Regions from separate parts of the Komagataeibacter medellinensis NBRC 3288 genome, predicted to be linked through region 3. Evidence: riboswitches for the same ligand, from Rfam matches in the RefSeq annotation. Region 3 holds a riboswitch; each other region holds the start of a gene.
The links. Region 3 has a riboswitch for cobalamin ahead of GLX_RS17655 (DUF2147 domain-containing protein). Riboswitches for the same ligand answer to the same signal wherever they lie in the genome.
Positions count from the first base shown of each region.

Region 1: it holds a riboswitch for cobalamin, as region 3 does, so the genes downstream of both, GLX_RS06340 (TonB-dependent receptor plug domain-containing protein) here and GLX_RS17655 (DUF2147 domain-containing protein) in region 3, are expected to answer to the same signal.
Region 2: it holds a riboswitch for cobalamin, as region 3 does, so the genes downstream of both, GLX_RS06365 (carbohydrate porin) here and GLX_RS17655 (DUF2147 domain-containing protein) in region 3, are expected to answer to the same signal.

Region 1 covers NC_016027.1:1,384,541-1,388,779, forward strand. The annotation lists gene GLX_RS06335 (ABC transporter substrate-binding protein) at 1-392, opposite strand, end outside; gene GLX_RS06340 (TonB-dependent receptor plug domain-containing protein) at 406-2,505, opposite strand; cobalamin riboswitch at 2,625-2,843, opposite strand; gene GLX_RS18945 (DUF6925 family protein) at 2,941-3,912, shown strand; gene GLX_RS06350 (cobyric acid synthase) at 3,917-4,239, shown strand, end outside.
Region 2 covers NC_016027.1:1,392,492-1,396,730, reverse strand. The annotation lists gene GLX_RS06375 (IS701-like element IS1452 family transposase) at 1-1,043, shown strand, start outside; gene GLX_RS18415 (hypothetical protein) at 1,485-1,658, shown strand; cobalamin riboswitch at 1,782-2,013, shown strand; gene GLX_RS06365 (carbohydrate porin) at 2,168-3,811, shown strand; cobalamin riboswitch at 3,960-4,193, shown strand.
Region 3 covers NC_016037.1:135,347-139,585, reverse strand. The annotation lists gene GLX_RS15220 (uroporphyrinogen decarboxylase/cobalamine-independent methonine synthase family protein) at 1-358, shown strand, start outside; gene GLX_RS15215 (aromatic ring-hydroxylating oxygenase subunit alpha) at 366-1,454, shown strand; gene GLX_RS17655 (DUF2147 domain-containing protein) at 1,525-1,998, opposite strand; cobalamin riboswitch at 2,385-2,619, opposite strand; gene GLX_RS15205 (hypothetical protein) at 2,813-3,298, opposite strand; gene GLX_RS15200 (hypothetical protein) at 3,279-3,794, opposite strand; cobalamin riboswitch at 4,030-4,239, opposite strand, start outside.

The sequences.
Region 1 (4,239 bases), on a different replicon from region 3:
TCAGGGACACCGATGGCGTTGGCAACCACCATGATCTGGGCCGGGATGTCTGTCAGGGATCTGGCGGGCGGCAATGCGATCACCTGTGCGCCCCCTTCCCGTCCCGCCTGCATCGCGACGGCCGCCGTATAGACGCCGCCCAACACGACATCGGGATGGGATGCCACGACATTTTCCGCCGTGGGTCGCAATACCGGAACATGTTGTGCCTGCTCGCACAATACCGCGTTCCAGCAGTCCCGGGTCAGTGGCGAGATCCCCACGATCTGGCCCGGTTCAGCCAGCATAAGCAGCAATTGGTCGGTACAGAGATTGAGCGAAGCCACGCGTGGCAGCGCCAGAGCCTGCGTCAAGGGGACACAGGCGAGAAAACCGGCCACAATCGCTGCCATCATGCCTTTCATGTCAGTAATTTAACGCAAACCCGCCATAACCGGCGCGCCCCGGCTGCAGGTAGCCGATCGGGTCCTCAAACTGGCGGTTCAGCAAGTTGTCGGCGCGGGCATAGACGGAGACATAGCGGTTGATTTTATAGTTGGCGGCCACATCAATGGTAAAATATCCATGCCCTTTGGCACAGGTGCTGCACGTCTCGCTGCCAATGACCGGCAGGTCACGCCATCCGCTGGTGTACAGGATATTTCCAGAAAATGTCAGGTCGCGGATAGGGGTCCATGTCGTATTGAAGTTGAACTTGTGCTGCGGACGGCGTTGCAGTTCGACGTTACTGGTTTCATCCCGGGCATGGGTCCAGGTATAGCTGAGATTGAATTCCAGATTGCTCAGCGCCTTCCAGTTCAGGAAAGCTTCCACGCCATACATCCGTGCCTTCGCAACATTGGCGTAGGAATAATTGTAGTTATATGACGAATCAATCGAAAGCGAGGACTGGATCAGGTTCCGAACCCTGTTGTCATACCATGTCGCGCCGAAGTTCAGTCGATCATGCAAAAGTTTCTGTTCCACCCCCGCGTCATAGCCGATCAACTGTTCAGCCTTCAGGTTCGGATTACCTTTTTCCGCATATCCCGCGCCTACCTGATTGGCGAATAACTGGTACAGCGATGGGCCGTGGAATCCCGAACCGGCGCTGGCCTTGATGATCGTTCCTGTGCCCGGCACATGGATCGCAGGCGCGACACGCCATGTCACGTGGTTGCCATAACGTGAGTTGGCGTCGTAGCGGATATTGGCGGCGCCGTACAGAATATGGTTCCAGTTCCCCTGATACTGCCCGTAGCCTGCGGTCGTATCCATGCTGGCGGATGTATTGTATCCACTATCCCACATAGTGGCGGCTGTGTGGCTGGTGTTGAACGTGTCGTGAAAATGTTCGGCCCCGATCAGAAGCTGACCATACTGTTTGAAATTGAACGTGCCGTGCCAGTCCACCTTCAGTCGGCTGGAACGGTAATAATCGGGGTCGGGATTGATCGGACTGCCGTAACTTGTTCCTGTCTCGGTCCAGCGGTTACGATTGGTCATGTAACCAAGACCAAGCACCTGATCGAACAGTCCATGGAATGACACCAGATGGGCCGTTCCACGCACAATAGCCTCGTTCTGATTGGTCTGTTCCCTCACGCCTTTATCGCCGTAAAGGTTCTCACTCTGCAGATCATACAATGAATATGAATGGTTGTTACCCTGTATCAGGCGTGCCGTCAGGCCAAGGTCAAGATTGCGGGTTACGTCATAACCCAGCCTGATATTGACGCCGCGGTTGTCATTGCGGTTGCCCTCATGGCGCTGCTGCCGGTCAGCACCATAATATCGTTCGATATAGGAGGGGATACTGTTGAACCCATCCATCCGGTAATGGGAGAACTCAACATTATAATGGAACCGCCCCTTGCTGCCGCGCGCACCAAAGGTCTGGTTGAAGGTGCCGTAACCACCGCCTTCAATCCTGACAAACGGCCTGAAGCGTCCCTGTCCCTGCGCCGTGGTAATATCAATGACCCCTGCCATGGCGTCCGCACCATACAGACCGCTTTGCGGGCCCCGCAGAATTTCGATCCGTCCCATGCCATCGGTTACGAACTGACCGGCATCAAACATGCCACTTGTTGAACTGCCGTCGTTGATGTCCATGCCATCCAGGCGGACTTTCACTTCGTTCGAATTGTTGCCGCGCATGAAGATGGATGAAGTGCCTCCCGGGCCGCCGGTCTGCACCACGTTCAGGCCAGGCTGACGTATCAGGATATCCGTGAGGCTGCGCCGCTGCTGGGTCTGGATCTGCTTTTCGGTGATGATGGTCATGCTGGTGCCGATATCATCAGTGGAAGTTGGCCGACGTGCTGCACTGACGCTGATCAGTTCGGGCAGGCCAGTCTCTCCCAGAGAAACAACGGCTTTCGATTTTTTATTCTCGACGACGTACTGGTTGGCGGACGGTTTTTGCGGCTTATGCTGTTTGACTGAATCATCAGCACGCGCCACTGCAGTTCCCATGGTCATCAACGTGGTGGAAGCAATCAGCAGATTACGGAATAGGATCATCTGGTTCAGATCTCGCGGTCACATCATCGTTGCCACGAGAGCGCGCTGCCACAGCGCTTCCAATCCGCAGGGAAGCCCGTAACACCACACCGTCAGGACACCCCGCCCGACAGTTCCCGGTCGCAACCATCATAACGGCAGGTCTCCTGGCTCACGGCGTGACATCCTGCTTAACCTTCCCGGAAAACCGTGGTTTCCAGTGGCCCGGATCAAGACATCCGGTATTGCAAGGACAGACCGTTTACAGTTGCGGGGGCAGCCTGAGCCTTGGATCGTGATCCGCACTCTGTTCCCTTTTCATCCCCCCGAAAGGGGACACCGTCGGAACGGTTCTGATCGGATGGGGCGTTCTTGTCAACCCGCATTCAATCTTTCAGTATCCTATCAGGATTGCCGTTATTTTCAGCCAGATTGATGAATCACAGGATATTTCCGATGAAACATATTACGCCTGCCATGCTGACTTCGCTAGCGCTGGATCTCCGCAACGGCTGGAGCATTGGTACGTTTGGTGCGATTGGCGAATTCCATCATGTCCCGGGAGACAAGGTCTGCGTTACCCCCTGTTTCGACGGGCTGGAGATCGTCACCCAACGCGGCGCCATACGCTTGTGTCCCAACGGTCCCCTGCATGCCATTGCGTGGGATTCCCTTGTTGGAAAAGGCAGACGCTGGCGGCACAGCATGGCGTTCTGCGGCCCGTTACAACTGACCGGAAGACATACCCTGATGGTTCTGGGAAAGGATGTGGAAGCCATCCGGCCAGAAGATCGTGATGCATGGCTGATTGATCTGGGAATAGGCGTGGGCCAGGTCCGGATGTGCGTACGGACAGAAAATGCCCGCCTGGTCGAAGCTCTTGCTGTTCACACGGATGACCCATTGGCCGTCATTACAGAAGCATTTGCGCTTCTGATGGAAGCCCAGCCCCACAGGGTCATGCTTTCACCAGCTGGCAGGCTGGAGGTTTACCAGCCCATTCCCAAACCTGATGAAGATTCTCCGCTCGGTGCCCATACCCACCTGTTACCAAAACTGGTAAAACTGAGGCGGTCCTGTTCGGCCCTTGATCCTGTTCCGGAAGGCTGGCAGCCCTTCCTCACGCTTCATCCGGCGGCGCCATTCAGACCGTCCGATAATGATTCCTATGATTATGACCGTCTGGCCGATCTGTCCTTTCTGCCGCTGCTTGAGGAATTCGGCAAGCAGGAAGACCTGCAGGTCTCAGGCGCATTCCGGGCTCATGTTCGTCAACATGGAACACCGGAAAATATGAAAATACCGGACACGAGACGTGGTCGTGCGCGCATGCATATCGAACTGCTCCGTATGGCAGCCCAGGGTCACAAGGGCATGGAGCAGTTTATGCCTGTCGATACGCTCAAGAGCGCTACGGATTGCGGGTGACTTCATGCCAGCGATCATGTTGCAAGGTACGGGATCCGATGTAGGCAAGTCCGTGTTGACAGCTGGTTTATGCCGGGTTTTTGCCAATCGGGGCCTGACAGTCCGGCCCTTCAAGCCCCAGAACATGTCAAACAATGCTGCCGTAACGATAGATGGTGGCGAAATCGGCCGGGCGCAGGCATTTCAGGCGTACGCCTGTCGTGTTGCCCCCTCCACCCTTATGAATCCGGTTCTTCTGAAACCGGAAAGCGATCATACCGCGCAGGTTATCGTGCGTGGACAGGCACAAGGGCACCTGCATGCTTCCAATTTTATCAGCGGTCGGGC
Region 2 (4,239 bases), on a different replicon from region 3:
GTCCATGGCGGCAGCAGGCGCTTCTGGGACGCGGGCACTGGGATGCCGATGCCCTTCGTGACGTCGTCAGGGATTATGTGATTGAGCATCTGGGCACTGAAGAGGGCGTGCTGGTCATTGATGAGACCGGTTTTCTGAAGAAGGGTCAGGCGTCCTGCGGTGTGGGGCGGCAGTATACGGGATCTGCCGGCAAGATCACGAACTGCCAGATTGGTGTGTTTGGCGCTTATGTTTCGGAACGGGGGCATGCCTTTATTGACCGCGCCCTGTATCTCCCGAAAGACTGGACATCAAAGCCTGAGCGTCTGAAGCGGGCCCACGTTCCCGATGACGTGGTGTTTGCAACCAAACCGGCGTTAGCCTCGATGATGATTGAGCGAAGTATTGAGGCCGGTGTGCCGTTCCGCTGGGTTGCAGCAGACAGCGTGTATGGCGTGGGCGACGTAGAACGCACGCTTCGCCGGGCAGGAATTGGATATGTGCTTGGGGTCAAGGGCAATCACTGGTTCGGATCATGGGCAACGGAACCGCTGATTGCCGGAGAGGCGAAAGATATTGCAGCAGGACTGCCAGACCAGGCCTGGCGTCGTCTGTCAGCGGGGCACGGCACAAAAGGTGAGCGACTTTATGACTGGGCGTATCTTCCGCTTGCTGATCTGGATGCTGAAGAATTTGACTGCCCTATAGCCGGACCATGGACACGTGGCCTGTTGATCCGCCGAAACATCGCTGACGGGGACCTTGCCTATTTTACGACCTGGAGCCCGAAAGGGACAACCACGCAGGAACTGGTGAACGTTGAAGGGACGCGCTGGAGGATCGAAGAAGGGTTCGAGACGGCCAAAAACGAATTTGGTCTTGATCATAACGAGACCCGCTCCTGGCATGGTTGGCATCGGCACGTCTCTCTGGTCATGCTGGCCTATGCCGTCATGGCCAGTGTCCGTTACCAGGCAAACTCACTGAAACCGAAAAAAACACAACTCAGAACACGACAGTCCTTGTCCGCTGGTCCATTCAGGAGATCAGGCGCCTCGTCGTAAAACTTGCACAACGCAGACTACCCGTCTCTCACATCCTCAGATGGTCCGTCTTTCGACGAACGCATCAGGCCAGTGCTATCCGCGCTCACTCACGACACAAAATGCAACTGTAGTGCTAGGGTGTCCAACGGTTTTGGCGAATCTTTGAGCATACCGTCCAGGCCTTTCTCAAGGCTCGGATCGCGACGGGCGAAGTCGTTCATATCGATGCCGCGCTGATCCGCGCACATGTCAGCCGGGACACAGTCGTCGTCTGGCATGTCGAGGCTGTCGAGCGTGCTGATAACGAAGAGCTTCGGGAGGGTCGGCAGAGCGGCAGGTTCAAAAAGGTCTGCGTGACCAACCCGGATGCCACGATGGCGACCAACGGCCGCAACCAGCGGCTCGAGTCAGCTTGCAGGCAGCATACCGCTGTAGACGATGTTGCTGGCGGTGTGCTGGATGTTTAAGGTCGCGGCTGGCGAGGAGAATGAAGGCATAGCCGTCGCCACGCGGCTCGATGCGATCGAAGCCATAACCGGAGGAGCGATCGATATTGCAACGATGGACGCTGGCTATGCCTATGACAGGGTCTTCCGAGTGCTCGAAGATCGCGACATCGAGGGTATCGTTTGACATAATTTGACATAAATCATGGTGGTTACAGGTGAAATGCTCATGCGCAGGAGATCAATATCCATCGGGAATGGTTTCTACAATTCTCCTGTCTTGCGTTTTTTGACGTAAGACTTTTATAACGCTGCCTATCAAGTCGACGGTCCCGTGCGAACGGGTGAAAAGGGAATGTCGTATAACTCTGGCTGGGGAAGGTTTTCCCGGGAGTTCAGTCGATAACTGCCCCCGCAACTGTAGACGGCGAGCGTTGTGTCCTCAGCTACCAATTGGGTAGCAGCCACTGGCTTCGGTTGGGAAGGCAGACGTAACGTGATGACCCGTGAGTCAGGAGACCTACCGTCGAGTCCAGATATGTCGCCGGGCGGGTGGAGCCGGAGGCGGATCAAGGCGTGATGCATTTTTTTCTTTGACGCTCTGTCGCGATGGCATGCGTGTTCGTTTCCCGCTCGGGAAATGACAGCATTCGGAATTGTTGCTCTTTTACCGACGCTCTCCGACAGGCTCTTTTCATGACATTTCTTGACTCTCCGTGCGTTACGCGACGCACGGCTCGTGTGCTTTTTATCAACTCCACTCTGGTAGGAAGCCTCTTCACATATTCAGCCGCTTATGCTCAGGCCCCTCAGACCCAGATCGAGGAAGACCGCGCCCGCCTTGGCAATTCCACACCGCTGATCCAGCAGATCGACCCCGCCACCGTGCGGGATTCCGAACGCGCGCAGGCTGATGCGCAGAAAGCACACGAAGCCGCCGCCGATGATGGCGACAGGCTGGACACCAGCGGCAACCTGCTGGGCAACATGTGGGGCGCGCGGCCATGGCTGTACAGGCATGGCATCAGTTTTGACATCCAGGAAGTCGATGAACTGTGGGGCAACGGCACTGGCGGTTCGGCTTCGGGTAATGATGGCGCGGCAGGCTCGGGTACCGGCCCGTCCTATGATGGCGTGACCATGCCAACACTTACCGTCGATACCGAAAAGCTGTTCGGGCTGAAGGGTGGCCTGTTCAATGTCAGCGCCCTGCAGATACACGGGCGCTCGATCTCGCAGGACCACCTGGCCAACTTCAACCCCATAAGTGGGTTCGAGGCCGACCACTCCACCCGCCTGTTCGAACTGTGGTACCAGCAGTCCTTCCTTGGCGGCAAGCTGGATGTAAAGGTGGGGCAGCAGGATCTCGATACCGAATTCCTGATCAGCGATTACGCCTCGCTTTACCTCAACGCCAATTTCGGCTGGCCCATGGCGCCATCGGTCAACCTGTATGGCGGCGGCCCGTCCTGGCCGCTGTCATCCCCCGCCATCCGTATCCGCTACCGGCCCAGCGAGAAGTTCACCTTCATGTTTGCGGCAGCGGACGACAACCCGCCGGGCAACCGTTACAATTCCACCCCCATCCAGCAGGCCACCGGGTCACTCAGCGGTTACAATTCCGACCCCACCAGCCAGACCTATGATGGCGCCAACGGTACCAATTTCAACATGAACACCGGGGCGCTGCTGATGACCGAACTGCAATACGCGCTCAACCCCCAGCCTGCCGACATGTCCAACGTGACCAAGAACCCCGGCCTGCCGGGCGTGTACAAGCTGGGCGGGTTCTATGATACCGCGAAGTTCGCCGACTACCGCTACAACCGCAATGGTGGCTCACTGGGTGCGGCCTCGGTCAATCCCGCCAGCACCGAAAGCGACCTGACCCCGCGCTGGGACCGGGGTAACTGGATGGTCTACGGCATCATTGACCAGATGATCTGGCGGCCCTCGTTAACATCCGCCCGCTCGGTGGGTGTGTTCGTGCGCGCCACCGGTAATGGCGGCGATCGTAACCAGATCAGCTTCGCCATTGACGCAGGACTGAACCTGAAGGCGCCGTTCAGGGGGCGTAACAACGATACGATCGGTCTGGGCTGGGGCATCGGTCGCGCCAGTTCTGGCCTGCGGCAATTTGATCGAGACAGGCAGACGCTTGTGCAGGGCAATGAAAACCACCTGGAACTGACCTATCAGGCTCAGGTCACGCCGTGGATGGTGATGCAGCCTGACTTCCAGTACGTCTGGCACCCTTCGGGTGGAACGCCCGACTGGACCGGTCTGCGCCGTGTGGGTGACGAAGCGATCTTTGGTCTACACAGTAGCATTACTTTTTAGACAGAAATACATATATAGAGAGTATTAATTTATATTATAGTGGAATCATACAGAACGTACAAACATGTTCAGACATTGAGTGTATTCATTTGTCTGGTCAGCATTGAAAGGAAAACATTGCTAAAAAATGGAAGGGAATGGCATATTCGCCTTCTACATAGTCAGTGGTTCCGTGCAAACGGATGAAAAGGGAACACCGTTCCGCTTCGGCAGGGTTTGTCCCGGAAGCCAGTCGGTGGCTGCTCCCGCAACTGTAAGCGGTATGGGATCGTGTCGTCCATTTTCTGTGGGGAATGGGCCACTGTTGTATTAGCAACGGGAAGGTAGAAACGATCTGCGATAATCCGCGAGCCAGGAGACCTGCCATTGTCGATGTCACGGCCGCCGGGCGGGATGAACCGGGGGTAGGAGCAGAGTTTTGCACCACT
Region 3 (4,239 bases):
TGGCTATCGCGATTTCCCGTATGTCCTGCAGCATTTCCCGGCGTATCGCTGGCTCTCGCTGGGGCTGGTCGATAGCTGCAGCGCGGCGCCTACCCACATCGGCATGGCGCACGGCATCGTGGAACAGACGCTGCGTTCGCATCGGCCGGATCGTCTCATGATCGCGCCATCGGGTGCGTTAAGTGACAGCAATGCCCTGACCGATCCGGACATTACGAACGTCCTGCCGCAAAAAATGTCCGAAATCGTGGCCGTGGCCAGCCGACGCACGATAGCACGTCGCAGCGCATCCATCCGCGACTTTTGCGAAAATGATATCCGTTTTGTCCCATGCGCTGATAACAGCGTGAGACATTGAAAATATCATGACAGGAAATACATCGGAAGCAGCCATCCCGGATGGGGCTGCTTCGCCACATCCGGATATCCGTCGTGTCCGCAGCAATCCGGATTTCTGGTATCCGGTTGCATGGTCGCGTGAACTTCGTCGGGGCAGGACAATTGGCGTACGGTACGCGGGGCAACCCATCGTGGTGGTCAGGCCCGAGGCCGGGGCCATCTTTGCGCTGGATGATGTTTGCCCCCACCGGCAGTTACCACTCAGCAAGGGAGAAGTGTGTGGAGATTTCATTCGCTGTGCATACCATGGACTGAAATACAGTCGGCGTGGCCAGTGTTTTTCCCCCGGCATGAAGCTGGAAAATGAACCGCCACGACTGCGGACATGGGCATGCCGGGAGAAGGATGGCCTCATCTTTGTGTTCATGGGGGATCTGGAAAAATCCGATAGCATTGCGCTGCCGGACTTTCCGCGTGTCCGTGACCCCCATTACCGTACCCGCCGGTTTGGAAAAGTCGTGCAATGTCACTACAGCTTCATGCATGAAAACCTGATGGACATGAACCACCAGATCCTGCACAGCCGACTGGTCGGAGGCATGAAACCACGGTTTCTAGGCATGGATCGGGGAGAGGATTTTGTGGAGGCCCGCTATACCTTTGCCCGCACGTCTGGCAGGCAGCCGCTGAGCGAGGCTCTGATTTACGGGCAGCGTCGCAAGGATGGCCGGGATTTTGCCTATCGGGATGTCATGACCATCCGCACGCAGTATCCCTATCAGACATTGCGGATCGAGACGGAGGGGATTGATGAACCGGTCATGGAACTGTGGATTGCATATGTGCCACAGGACCGGGAAGAATTGATCAACCGGGTATTTGGCCTGCTCTCCATACGCAGGTTGAAAATACCATTTTTACTGGATCTGGCGTGGCCGCTGCTGATCGCCTTTACGGAGCGTGTTTTCACAGAAGATCGCGAAATTGTTGAACTGGAGCAGCAGGCCTGGCGGGAGCAGGACGGCGACCGGAATCAGGAGGTCTTTCCAGTTATCATGGCGCTGCGCCAACTGCTTATCCAGAATGGTATGCCGTCCCAGAAAGACGTAGGATAATAAACTGATAGATGCCCATGCCCCGTCTCAAGGCGCATGGGCATCTTCTCCTGACCAGGCACCACGCAGATCAGGTGCTCATTTTGCAGTTCGGGCCGATATGACCGCTATAAGGAAGCCATGTCTGTGTCTGTCCGAACATCGGAATCCCGAGATAGCCCCGTAACTTGAGTTGTCCGGACTGGTTAACCCACATGCGCGCTTGATACACATGATTGGTATTGGGGTCGAGAATGGACCCGTTCCACCGGTCTGGTTGATCCGGATCCGGCACGAAGTCCCGCAGCATGGGCAACCCACATTCCGAACGGCCCGTCTGGTCGCGTGGGATGTCATCACTATAGTTCAGGCCAACCAGCTTTCCACACAGATGGTCGCCACACCGTGTGATCTCGAAAACACCCTTGTGATTTCTGGTGACCCATTGCCCCAGAACGGCGGGCGGAACTGTTGTCGCTGGAGGAACTTGTGCGTGAACAGCAGCCCCTCCAATCATGATACTGAGTATTAGCGAGACACAGGTTGCTTTTTGCGCAATATTCATGATGTGTCTTTCGTCGCTTCGTACATGACTAAAATTATGGGACATCGGCGGATCTATCGGGGAATTCGGATCGAAAAGCGCATGATTGATGCCCCGAGATGCGCGCCATGGGAATGAGCGGCGAGGGTGCTATCTACGCCATGGACGTTTTCCATGATAGCCTTGTCGCGCCTGCTGCCCATTGCTGCACCGGCTTGAAGGGCCCAGTAAGGGTCTTCAGCAACATGCGGGCGTCCCGTGCCGGTTGTCAGAAACGCGCCGGTCCCGCGATGCTGCATCACGATGTTTCCGCCAGAAACAGGAAACATGGGGGGCATTGATCGGCCGCATTGGTCTTCCCATGACGCATGGGAAATCTCCTGCCTTCGGTGCATCCCGCCCGACGACGTGGTTTGCAGACGATGGCAGGTCTCCTGGCTCACGGATCATGGCCAGCCAGTTCATGCCTTCCCATTCCCCAAGGGAAACAGTGGCTCACCCGCAGGTGAACGAACTGGTGGCATACCGCATACAGTTGCGGGAGCAGCCGCTGACTGGCTCCCGGAACAGAATTGTCCAGCCAGAGCGTTACAGCGTTCCCTTTTAACCCGCTCGCGCGGGGCCATCATCAATCAAGGGTCTCATTCCATTATGCGCGAAGTGAGAGGAACGCCCAATTCCTCGAAACGCGATGCCGGCCTGCATGGAACGAAGAGCTTGTTGATGCCAATCAAACTTGTCGCTCCGATCCAATAAGTGTAGGTCACTCAGTGTCTTCATCTTCGAAACACGCGGGCGGGGATACGCGCCCGCGCGTTAGCCACTATGTTGTCAATCAGGCGTTCGGGCTTGATGCGCTATACAAGTGCATGGCGGCGTCACGCGCGCCAATTGTCCATTGCGCGGAAATATAGGCCTGAAGCAAGGCCATGAGCGCCTCGACCCCGTGCGTGTCCGATAAATCGCGGGCTGTATCCACATAGGCGAGAGCTTCTAATAGCAGGGGCGAAAACAGTTCCTCAAGATAGTCGCCCCGCGCCTTCGGCGCAGCGGGTAATCGGCCAGCGGAAGGTACCAGACGTAGGAATGTTTCAAATCCATCCGCACGAATGCGGTCTTCCGGATTGGGGGCAGGGAGTTCAGTCTTGGCTATTGCCTGAATTACATCTTCCCGCAGAGGTGCGGATTCCATAAGGCGGGATACCGAGACAGAACGCTGACGTCGCCGCTGTTGTATGAGAATAAAATCAGGCGAAGGGACGGGAGAGGCCATTTTTCGTTTCACCGGGAATCGGAGCGGATTAACTGGAAAGATCTGCATCGGACAGGCCTTCCTGCGTCAGGAGGCGAGCATCCTCGTCACGCCATGCCGCGATTATGTCTGGGTTCTGACTGAGCCATCCAATTCTCTCGGCACAATATACAGGAACTCTGAATTTCTGACCGCGCTGATTGTTCAGGATTGTTCCTGTCTGGTGCAGGCGCCCGTCTCGTGTCCAGAAAAGACGCTCCTGGTTGGTGATCCCCAGAATCCGTCGAACCTGTCGCGGCGTAAACGGACGAAAAGACAGCGCGGTGATCTGTTTTTCCACCGAGCTGGCAATAGCCTCCAGAGCATCTGTCCTTTCACGCATGATGGCGGCTATAAAGCGGGCGAAAAGCTGCTTTACCTCTGGCAGACGCAGGCGAAGGGACGAGGATTGATCCAGACAGGCCGCAATAAGCATCCGAATTGCAACAACCGGCTCTGGCTCCGTAATGGTCGCCATTAGGCGCGACGCAATGGAAGGGGGTACCATGCTCATATCTGTGTTCATGGATATTTCTTTTTATCAGAATAAAACGTAGGTACCTGTGTCCTGGGGTCAGGAAAGTACATGCGAATTATAAGCCGCAGGCCGCGAGGTCTGTTGCTAAGGTTGCCTTACGAAGCCGGGATTCATTCAAGCACAGGCTAACGATCCGCATACATATGGAGGCTTGATAGATATATCGATACGCAAAAGAACGCGTCATAGCTGATCTCCTGCCACCGGTCGGTCCCGCCCGGTAGCACGGTTTGCGACGGTAGCAGGTTTCCTGGCTCACGGATCATGGCAGCTCGGTCCTGTCTTCCCACTCCCTTACTGGAAGCAGTGACCCATCTGATCGGACATCAGATGATCGGATCCGGCTACATACCGCCTACAGTTGCGGGCGCAGCTACCGACTGGCTCCCGGATCATCGCAGATCCCGCCAGAGCTTACGGTATTCCCTATTAA